2 regions of the Stenotrophomonas sp. 364 genome follow, and region 1 is predicted to be linked to the other one. Evidence: riboswitches for the same ligand, from Rfam matches in the RefSeq annotation. Region 1 holds a riboswitch; the other holds the start of a gene.
The links. Region 1 has a riboswitch for cobalamin ahead of btuB (TonB-dependent vitamin B12 receptor). Riboswitches for the same ligand answer to the same signal wherever they lie in the genome.
Positions count from the first base shown of each region.

Region 2: it holds a riboswitch for cobalamin, as region 1 does, so the genes downstream of both, metE (5-methyltetrahydropteroyltriglutamate--homocysteine S-methyltransferase) here and btuB (TonB-dependent vitamin B12 receptor) in region 1, are expected to answer to the same signal.

Region 1 is NZ_CP047135.1:207,949-213,400, forward strand. Features, by position in the region: gene gph (phosphoglycolate phosphatase) at 1-540, shown strand, start outside; gene btuB (TonB-dependent vitamin B12 receptor) at 662-2,503, opposite strand; cobalamin riboswitch at 2,626-2,852, opposite strand; gene GQ674_RS00980 (histidine phosphatase family protein) at 2,996-3,574, shown strand; gene GQ674_RS00985 (TfoX/Sxy family protein) at 3,860-4,228, opposite strand; gene GQ674_RS00990 (GAF domain-containing protein) at 4,225-4,707, opposite strand; gene bioD (dethiobiotin synthase) at 4,782-5,452, shown strand, end outside.
Region 2 is NZ_CP047135.1:4,693,774-4,699,225, forward strand. Features, by position in the region: gene GQ674_RS20800 (epoxyqueuosine reductase QueH) at 1-171, opposite strand, end outside; gene metE (5-methyltetrahydropteroyltriglutamate--homocysteine S-methyltransferase) at 241-2,538, opposite strand; cobalamin riboswitch at 2,752-2,983, opposite strand; gene GQ674_RS20810 (nicotinate phosphoribosyltransferase) at 3,130-4,554, opposite strand; gene GQ674_RS20815 (bifunctional nicotinamide-nucleotide adenylyltransferase/Nudix hydroxylase) at 4,618-5,452, opposite strand, start outside.

The sequences.
Region 1 (5,452 bases):
CGGGTACCGGAGGCCACGGTACTGACCTGGATCGGCGATGGCGTGCGGCGGCTTGTCGAACAGGCGTTTGGCGCGGCCGGCAGTGATATCGATCTGGACACGGTCATGCCCGGTTTCATGCGGCACTACGAGGCCTGCCTGTTGCGCAGTCCGCGCCTGTTCGATGGTGTGACCGAAACGTTGGCTGCCTTGCGCGAACGCGCGGTGACGCTCGCGATCTGCACGAACAAGCCGTCCGCGCTGGTGGCGCCGTTGCTGCAGCACTTCGGGCTGCAGGATCAGTTTGCGCTGGTGCTGGGCGGCGATTCGCTGCCGGAACGCAAGCCCAGTGGTGCGCCGTTGCGGCATATCGCCGCGCACTTCGAGGTGGCCGTCGAGGCCGCCTTGATGGTGGGCGATTCGATTACGGATTACCGGGCCGCGGTGGACGCGGGCATGCCGGTGGCGCTGGTGCGCTATGGCTATCCACGTGGGCTGGATCTGGACAACGTCGAGGCGGTGGCCGTGGTGGATGATCTGCGGGAATTGCTGGTGCTGTAACCGGCGGCGGTTGACACGTGTGCCGACCAACGGTCGGCACCTGCCAGGTTCAATGATTGTGCCGACCAGCGGTCGGCACCTACCGAGGGTGGGACGGCGGCAGTGCCGCCGTCCAGATCGCTTATTTCGGCTGGTAACGCACGCTCAGGCGGTACTCGCGGCCGGGCTGGTTGTACCAGGCCACCGTTTCGTAGTCGCGGTCGAACACGTTGCTGACCCGGCCGAGCACCGACCAGTCGCGGCTCAGCGCGTATTCCAGGCGCAGGTCGAGCGTGCCGTAACCGGCCAGACGCACGGTGTTGGCGGCGTTGTCGTAGCGCTTGCCGGCGCCGTTGGCGGTCAGGCCGGCGCGGAAGCCACCGAAGCTGCGGTCGATATCCAGGCGGGCGGTGTTCTGCGCGCGGCGCGCCAGCCAGTTGTCGAACTGCGCGCTGCCTTCGGTGCGGTTGCGCGGATCGGTGTGGCTGAGCTGGGCGTTCACATCGAAGCCGGCCAGCGTGATCGCACCGGTCAACTCGGCACCGCGGATGCGCGCCTTCTCCACCTGCGACATCATGAAGGTGGTGGCATCGTAGGTGATCAGGTCATCGATGCGGGTTTCATACACGTCCAGGCCCCAGCGCCAGCCGTCGCCCTGCTGGGCGATACCGACGTTGGTGCTCTTCGACTTTTCCGGGTCCAGGCCCGGCACGCCGCTCCACGGGTCGTACAGATCGCTGAAGGTGGGTGCCTTGAACGCGGTGCCGTAGCTGGCGTTGAGGCGGAACCCGCGGCCCAGCTCCAGGCCCCAGCCGAGGCTGCCGGTGGTGTGGTTGCCGAACTGCTCGTTGTCGTCGTTGCGCACGCTGGCCTGCAGGTGGTGCGCGCCGAAGCGGCCCTGGTACTGCACGAACACGCCGGTATTGTCGCGGCTGTCGACCCGGTAGCCGGCACTGCTGCCGTCCAGGTTGTCCTGGCTCCAGTCCACGCCGGCGCTGAGCAGCTGGCCCTCGGCGATGCCCACGTCGGCCTGCACCGAGGCACTGTCGCGATGGGTCTGCGCGGCACCCAGCCAGGTGCTGCCGTTGTAGTTGTCCGATTCGTTGTCGGCACGCCCGACGTTGGCGGTCAGGGTGAAGCGCTCGCTCGGGGTGTAATGCACCTTGCCGCCCAGCACCTGCTGCAGGGTTTCCGAATAGTTGTAGTAACCGTCGTAGTGGTTTTCGCCTTCGGCACGCAGCGCGGTCCCTTCCACGCTCAGCGCATCGGTCAGCGCGTAGCCACCGCGCAGGCTCATGGACAGGTTGCGGTAGCCGTCTCGGTCGGGCTCGTCGGCGCCGCAGCCGGCGAAGGTGGCCGCATCGCCCCGGCAGGAATTGATGCCGTCGGTGTGCTGGTAGGCGATGTCGGTGCCGAACCAGCCACGCGCGCCACTGCCGCCGAAGCCGCCGCTGGCCTCGCGCAGGCCGTTGCTGCCGCCGCCCACCTGGAAGTGCGGGGCGAAGGTGCCGGCGTTGCGGCGGGTGAAGATCTGGATCACGCCACCGATCGCATCGGCGCCGTACAGGCTGGACTGCGGGCCGCGCACGATTTCAATGCGCTCGATCTGCGCCAGCGGCAGGTCCTGGATCATGGCCAGGCCAAGGTCGCCGGTGTTGATGCGCACGCCGTCCACCAGTACCAGGGTGTGGGCCGAGTTGGTGCCGCGCAGGAACAGCGAACTCTGCTTGCCCAGGCCGCCGCTGTTGTTGAGGTTGATGCCGGCGCGACCGCGCAGCAGGTCCTGCAGCGACGGGGCCTGGCTGCGCTCGATCTCGGCGCGGTCGATCACCTGCGCCGGCGAGATGCTGTCCTGCAGGGCGATCGGGGTGCGGGTGGCGGTGACCAGTACCTGGTCCAGCGCGGTCGCCTCGTCCTGGGCCGACGCCAGCAGAGGCAGGGCCGACAACACGGCCAGGGAAAGGACTTGGATCTGCAGCTTCATCGATGACTCCATGCACCGCGCACGCCCGCGCGGCAAGGGGTGGGGATGATCGCGCTGCAGGGATGGATCGACGGTGGGCGAACGCGCACGGCGCCGCTTGCCGCCGCCATGCCCGCCGCATCGCAACCAGTCGTCTCCCAGGCCGGTCTCCGGGCTTGCGGGCCGATGGCCAGGGCCATCGCACCCGGCGCCTTCCCATGCGCAAGCACAGTGGCGTAATGCCGGGTGTTTCCACGCTTACCGTTGCGGGGGCAGCGCCGGAGTGGCAGGCAGGGGGCTGCTGCGTCACCGGCTTCCCGTTTCAACCTGCCGGCATGCGCCGCAGGTCACCTGGAAGTGCGCGCAGTGTAGAGCAAAGGCCCGCCTGCGGCAGCCGACGCACCGGGGCGGCGGGAGCGAGCGGTTAGAATGCCGCTCGTTTCACGATGTGATGCCCATGAACCCATCGAGGTTGCAGCACCGTTCCGCTCCGTCCACCGCGCAGGTTGCGGCGTGATCCTGGACCTGATCCGCCACGCCAGCACCGGCCGTGACGGCCACCTGGACGGGCGCAGTGATCCCGCGTTGGAAGACGGAAGCACCGAGGCCCTGTGCGCACGCTATGGGGGGCGGCAATGGCAACGGGTGGTGAGCTCCCCGCGCCAGCGTGCGCTGGCCACGGCCGATGCGCTGGCAGTGCCGCACGGGGTGGAGGTGGTGGCCGACGAGGAGTGGGCCGAACTCGACTTCGGCGATTGGGACGGCCAGGCATTGCATGACCTGCCGATGCAGGAGCTGTCGGCGTTCCACCTGGACCCGCACGCCAACCCACCGCCGCACGGCGAAAGCTGGGGCCACTTCGAGCGCCGCATCGCCCGTGGCCTGCACCGCTTGCTGGACGACCCCGATCCCCCGCCCACCCTGATCGTCAGCCATGGCGGGCCGTTGCGGATGGTGCTGTCGCAGGTGTGCGGCCTGCCGATGGCGATGTGCTGGGCACTGCGCATCGACCACGGCACCCGCCTGCAGCTGCGCGTGGAGCGCGAGGACGACCGCCTGTGGGGCGAACTGCTGGAACTGCAGCAGCCTTGATCGCGCGCGGCTCGCACCTGCGTAGAGCCGGGCTCTGCCCGGCTGGCGGCGGATGTGGTGGTGCACGCACGTAGAGCCGGGCTCTGCCCGGCTGGCGGCGGATGTGATGGTGCATGCACGTAGAGCCGGGCTCTGCCCGGCTGGCACTGGACGTGGGTTGCTGCGTTAGAGCAGCCGGGCAGAGCCCGGCTCTACAACAGCTGCTTGCGCGGTGAACAATGGGCGCATGGCGATGCGCTGATCAACGCGGCGCCTCTGTATCCGGAGGCGCGGCAGAGCCCGGCTCTACGCGGTTTCGTCGTCCGGTTCGAACGGCGGTGCGTCGTCGGCTTCATCATCGCGACGTTCGGCGGTGCGGTCGTAGACCGGGCCGGATGCTGGCGGTGCCTTTTTCAGGGGCTTGTCGGCGATGATGGCCTCGTACTCGGCCACCAGTTCGGTGCGGCGTGCTTCGGGCAGTTCCTGCCAATGGCAGTCCTGCAGCGCGCCTTCGAGCGAGTAGAGCAGGTTGAGGCTGGGCTTGAACCCGGCGCGGCGTACCTTCACGAACGCGCCGACCGCGCCGATCGCGGTCAGCTCTTCGGGCGTGCGCAACCCGACCTGACGCAGCCAGGCCGCGCTCTTGGGACCGATGTTGCGCAGCTTGGTGCTCATCCCAGGGCCTCGACGAACACCGCGGCGATCGCCTCCAGGCCGGCCTGGTCATCGGCGTCGAAACGCGCCAGCGAGGGGCTGTCCAGGTCGAACACGCCGATCAGGGTGTCGCCCTGGACCAGCGGCACCACCAGTTCCGAGCGCGACGCCGAATCGCAGGCGATGTGGCCGGGGAAGGCATCCACGTCTTCAATGCGCTGGGTCACGCGCTGGCTGGCCGCCGCGCCGCACACGCCCTTGTCCAGCGGGATGCGCACGCAGGCCGGCAGTCCCTGGAACGGGCCGACCACCAGCTCGGTACCGTCGAAGAAGTAGAAGCCGACCCAGTTCAGGTGCGGCAGGGCGTGGTAGACCAGGGCCGACAGGTTGGCCGCATTGGCAATGCGGTCGCGCTCGCCGTGTACCAGAGCGCGGGCCTGGGCCAGCAGCTGGCCGTACTGTTCCGGCTTGCTGCCGGTAAGCGTGGAAGTATCGAACATGCCCGGAGTCTAGCAAGCAGCAGGCCGCGCCGGGACCGCCGATAATGCACCGCTCCTTCCCGATTCCCGCCGTGATGACCGCCTACCCGCTTCCCGCCCTGTATGTCACCGGCACCGATACCGGCATCGGCAAGACCTTCAGCAGCTGCGTGCTGCTGCACGCGCTGCGCCAGCGCGGTGGCACGGCGGTGGGGATGAAGCCGGTGGCCAGCGGCTGCGAGCGCACCGCGCACGGCTGGCGCAACGAGGACGCCACCGCGCTGCTGGCCGCCAGCCAGCCGGTGCCGGCCTACGCCGACCTCAACCCGTATGCGCTGCCCCTGCCGCTGGCGCCGGAGCTGGCCGCCGCCGATGCCGGCGTGCAGCTGGCGCTGGGCCCGATCGAGGCGGCCTTGGGGCGGCTGCGCGCACAGGCCGACACGGTGGTGGTGGAGGGCGTGGGCGGCTGGCTGGCCCCGCTGTCGGCCACGCTGGACCAGGCCGACCTGGTCCACGCGCTGCGGCTGCCGGTGGTGATGGTGGTGGGGCTGCGGCTTGGCTGCCTCAACCATGCGCGGCTCACCGCAGCGGCGATCGCGGCCAGCGGGGCCCCCTGCATCGGCTGGATCGGCAACGAAGTCGACCCGCAGATGGCGCGCATCGACGACAACATGACCCTGCTGCGCGACCGCCTGGCGATGCCGTGCCTGGGCCGGCTGCCCTTCGCGCCCGGGGCCGATCCGGCCGGGCTGGCCGGGTGCCTGCA
Region 2 (5,452 bases), 360 kb from region 1:
GTGGATGTTGGGGTTGTAGAAGAAGATCGTGTAGTCGATGCCGGAGGCGGTGATGGCCTCCATCACTTCGCCCGAGCACGGCGCGCAGCACGAATGCAGCAGCAGCCGGGTGTGGCCGTCGGGCAGGGACAGGGTGGGGCGGTCGATCGGGGTAACGGTGGGCGGGGTCATGTACGTCTCGTCGACCGCACCGCCGGCAACGGCGGCGGTGCGGTCCTTGGGTCATCTTTACAGGGGGGATCAGGCGGCGTTGGCGTCGGCGGTTTCCTCGCGCAGCTGGCGCGCGGCGGCCACCAGCGCTTCCAGCGCGGCGCGGGTTTCCTTCCAGCCGCGGGTCTTCAGGCCGCAGTCGGGGTTGACCCAGATCTGCTCGGGCCGGAGGACTTCGGCGGCCTTGCGCAGCAGCGCGAGCATCTCTTCCTTGTCGGGCACGCGCGGGGAGTGGATGTCATACACGCCCGGGCCGATCTCGTTGGGATACTGGAAACGCACGAACGCGTCCAGCAGCTCCATGCGCGAGCGCGAGGTCTCGATCGAGATCACGTCGGCGTCCATGGCCGCCACGGAGTGGATGATGTCGTTGAACTCGGAATAGCACATGTGGGTGTGGATCTGGGTGGCATCGCGCACCCCGCTGGCACTGATCCGGAATGCTTCCACCGCCCAGTCCAGGTACTCCCGCCACTGCGCGCGACGCAGCGGCAGGCCTTCGCGGATGGCCGGCTCGTCGATCTGGATCACGCCGATGCCGGCCGCTTCCAGGTCCAGCACCTCGTCGCGCAGGGCCAGCGCGATCTGCCGGCAGGTGTCCGCGCGCGACTGGTCATCGCGCACGAACGACCACTGCAGCACCGTCACCGGGCCGGTCAGCATGCCCTTCATCGGGCGGTCGGTCAGCGACTGCGCGTACTGCGACCAGCGCACCGTCATCGGCCGTGGGCGGGTCACGTCGCCGAAGATCACCGGCGGCTTCACGCAGCGCGAGCCATAACTCTGCACCCAGCCGTTCTTGGTGAACGCGAAGCCGTCGAGCTGCTCGCCGAAGTACTCCACCATGTCGTTGCGCTCGAACTCGCCGTGCACCAGCACGTCCAGCCCGATCTGCTCCTGCACGCGCACGCAGTGCTCGGTCTGGGTGGCCAGGAACGCATCGTAGTCGGCGTCGGACAGCTTGCCGGACTTGTTGCTGGCACGTGCCTCGCGCACTTCCAGGGTCTGCGGGAAGGAACCGATCGTGGTAGTGGGGAAACGTGGCAGCTGCAGCGCGCCGGCCTGGGCCAGGTGCCGCTGCGGGTAGGGGCTGTGACGCTGCGCGTCGGCAGCAGTCAGGGCGGCCAGGCGCGCGGCCACCTCGGCCTTGTGCACGCGCGGCGAGCGCCGGCGCGATTCGATGCACGCGCGGGAGTGCGCCAGTGCATCCTCGGCGCGGGCCGGGGCGTCAATTGCATCGGCCAGCACGCGCAGCTCCTGCAGCTTCTGCTTGGAGAACGCCAGCCAGCTGTGCAGTTCCTCATCCAGCTTCTTTTCCAGGTCCAGGTCGACCGGGCTGTGCAGCAGTGAACACGACGGGGCCAGCCACAGCAGGCCGCCGCCCACGTGGCCGTGCGTGTAGCGGGCCAGCACCAGTGCGTTGTCCAGGTGGGTGCGCCAGATGTTGCGACCGTTGACCAGACCGGCCGACAGCACGCGGCCCGGTGGCAGCGCCTTGATCACCGCGTCCAGCTGCTCGGGCGCGCGCACCAGGTCCACGTGCAGCCCATCCACCGGCAGCGCGGCGGCCAGCGGCAGGTTGTCGTCCAGCGCGCCGAAGTAGGTGGCCACCAGCACCTTCGGCCGCGCCGCTGCGGCCAGCACCGCGTAGGCGTGGGTGAACGCGGCGCGGGTGGCCTCGTCCAGGTCCTGCACCAGTGCCGGCTCATCCAGCTGCACCCACTGCGCGCCGGCCTCCTTCAGCTGGCCCAGCAGCTGCACGTACACCGGCAGCAGGGCGTCGAGCAGGTCCAGCGCACGGCTGCCGTCGGTGGTCTTGGACAGCAGCAGGAACGTCACCGGGCCGAGGAGCACCGGGCGGGTCTCGATGCCCAGTGCCTTGGCCTGGCGGTATTCGGCCAGCGGCTTGTCGCCGCGCAGCGCGAAGCCCTGGCCGGCCTGCAGTTCGGGCACCAGGTAGTGGTAGTTGGTATCGAACCACTTGGTCATTTCCAGCGCATGCAGGTCATAGCCGTCGCGCTGCACGCCCCGGGCCATGGCGAAATAGCCGGCCAGCGGCTCGGCGTCGGCCAGGGCGCGGTAGCGCGCGGGGATCGCGTCGAACAGGAAAGCCGCATCGAGCACCTGATCGTAAAAGCTGAAGTCGTTGCTCGGCGGCACATCGACGCCGGCCTCGCGCTGCAGCTGCCAATGGCGCTCGCGCAGGCCGCTGGCGGTGTGCTGCAGCGACGCAGCGCTGCTTTGGCCGGACCAGAACGCTTCCAGCGCACGCTTGAGTTCGCGCTTGGCGCCGATGCGGGGAAACCCCAGGTTGGTAACAGTGGTCATGGAACGTGTCCTCATTGCAGTAGCGGCATTGAGGAACGAAGGAACCGCGCGCCGTGCACGACATGGCTGCCGTGTCCGCCCCGCCAGCGACCTTCGCCCCCGCGGGCGAACCGGATGTCGTGGAGCGGACGCACGGGGGCAGCGCCACGCGGACGGCATGGCGGCAGGCCCCGGCAACCTCCCCGCGGACGTTCCAGGTCGAATCAGGGGACGGTCGTGTCCCCCGGCCGGGGCCGGTATTCGGGCTGATGGACACGGGCGCGAACGCCCACCTAGTACCTGCCGCTTCCCAGGCCGGGGCCCAGTGCTGTTGGCAGGATTCGTTTCCATTCACCGCTGCGGGGCAGCTCCGGAATGGGCGCACGAGGCGCCTTCACCGGATTCCCGTTTAAACCCATCCCTTCATCTGCATAAAGAGATGGATACCTTCGGCGAGCACAAAGTAGGCCGAAGCCGGGCGATGGTCAAGGGGGCGTCAAACCGCAGCCGCCCGTGGGACCCATTGGAGTTGTGCCGCCCCGGCACCGGTGCAACCGACATAGGGACCCCGGCGCGGGTTGCATGAAGGATGGCGACGGTGAGGTCGGCCGATTACGGCCGTGCAGTGTCCGCCCGGCTGCGGATCTCAGCCAACGTATCGTCCCGCAGCAACCGGCCGTTCTCCCAGACCGTGAGCATCGCATCCACGTAGCCCGGCGGCAGCGTGGCGGATGTCAGCGATTCGGCGTCGGCCGGCACCGACACCGTCCGGAACTGGCCGTACTCGCGATGGCGCAGCAGGCGCATGCGGCCGCGCTTGCTCTGCTTGCCGCTGTCGGTCACCGGGTCTTTGTAGACGTCGATCCACTTCCCGTCCACGCGCGCGGCCGAGCACTTCAGCGCGAACTTCTGGGTGTCGCGGTCCAGCCGCTGCAGCAATGCACCCCCCATGCCGAAGGCGACGTTGTCGGCGGCGTAGCCGGCGGTGGTGATGCTGGCCAGGATCTGGCCGATGCTGGTCGGGTTGACGCCGTCACCCTGGATCACGCGCACGTGGTTGAGCACCTTGTAGCCCTTGCCGTTGACCACGTGGCCGAAGGCCTCATCGAGTAGCTGCAGGCACTGCAGCACCACCGCCACCGGGTCGCCCGAATCCGGGCGGATCACCACGGTGGCGCCCGAGTCGATCACCTGCTGGCGCAGGGTGGTGCCCCAGTGCCGGGTGATCGCGTGGAAGATGTCGTAGCTGTCCGACACCACCGCCACCAGTGCACCCGGGGTGGCGAAGCGGGCGAGCATGTTGCGGTAGGCCTCCACTTCGTTGTCGCGGCCCCAGCTGGTGATGGTGCTATGTTCGGCGGCCGGGATCGAACAACCGGCCATGGCCTCGTGGTAGAAGGCACGGGCGTACAGCAGGGCCGAGACGGTATCGGTGCCGAGGAAGTTGACCAGGTGCGCCGCGCCACCAATGGCGGCCGATTCCAGGCTCGACACGCCACGGCTGCCGAAGTCGTGCAGCTTGAACGGCAACTGGCCTTCCGGGTCATCGCTGGTGCGTTCCAGGTACTGGCGGATCGTCTGCTTGGCGTGCCAGCTGGTGGTGGCCACCGTGACCGGGTACCACACGCGCAGCAGCATCGTTTCCAGATACGACGGCACCCAGAACGCCTGCGGGTCGGTCGATTCGATCGTCATCAGCGCATTGTGCACCGGCACCACGGTGCCCTCGGGCACGGCGCGGATAAGGATCGGCAGCAGGCCGCCGTGCGTATCGACGATGTAGCGCCAGCCGGCCTCGTTGAAGGGCTCGCCGTGGGCGGCGAAGAGATCGCGCGCCACGTCGATGTCGGCGTGGGTGATCGGCTTGGCCAGGTAGTCCTTCAGCAACGCCTGCAGGCCGAAAAACAGCGTGCGGTCGTAGTGGCCACCACGCGACTCCACGTAAAAGAAGGTGGCGTCGGTGCCCGGCGGATACTGCAGCCAGTGGCTGGCCTTGTAGCTGTCGGTGTTGAGGAGAAGATTGTCGAGGTAATGCATGACGGGAAGCTCCTTCGCGTCGGGTGACACCGGCGGTCTATCCGCCGGCGGGAAAAGCCGGGATCAGCCCCGGCCCAGGAAGAACTCCAGGATGTGCAGGTGGTCTTCGTACAGCTTGGGGCCCATGTCCAGCGCTTCGCTGACCGGGATCCAGCGCGCCTTGTCGGCATCGTCGCCGCCGCGCACGGCCGGCAGTTCGCCGGCGGGAAAATCGAAGTGGAAGGCGTGGGTGATGGTGCGGCCGCGCTGGCTGCGTTCGGGGTGGTCGAACACATGCTGGCCCTTGAGCGAGCCCTTGAGGACCGGCGCCGGGATCTTCAACCGGGTTTCCTCGCGCAGTTCGCGCAGGCAGCTGTCGAGCAGGCCCTGCTGCTGGCCGACGAAGCCACCGGGCAACGCCCACAGGCCCTTGCCGGGTTCGGCACGGCGACGCACCAGCAGCACGTGCCCCGAATGCACCACCACCGCGTCGGTGGTGACGAACGTGGGCGCATACGGTGCGTCTTTCCAGGCGGCCTTGTACTGCTCGATGAACTGGTACTCGGCCACCAGCTGGGCGTAGGCCGGGCCGCTCTTGCGGAACGCCTCGAGCATGGCATACACCGGCGCCGGCACGTTCCCGCGCAGCATCAGCAGCGCACCGTGGAAATCCACGCTGCCGGCTTCAAACAGATAGCGGCGCAGCTCGGTGGCCGACAACGTCTCGGTGTGCTGCACATCCACCAGCGGCCACTGCGGGAATTCGCGGAGGTAGTAGCTCGAATCGTCCTTGTCCATCCCGACCAGGCCGATCTTCGCTTCGCCCGCATGCCCATCGGCGCGTATTGCCTCGGCCACCGTGCGTTGCACGCCGGCGATCCACTGCGCTTCGTTGTACAGGTGGTCCTTGAGCGGACGG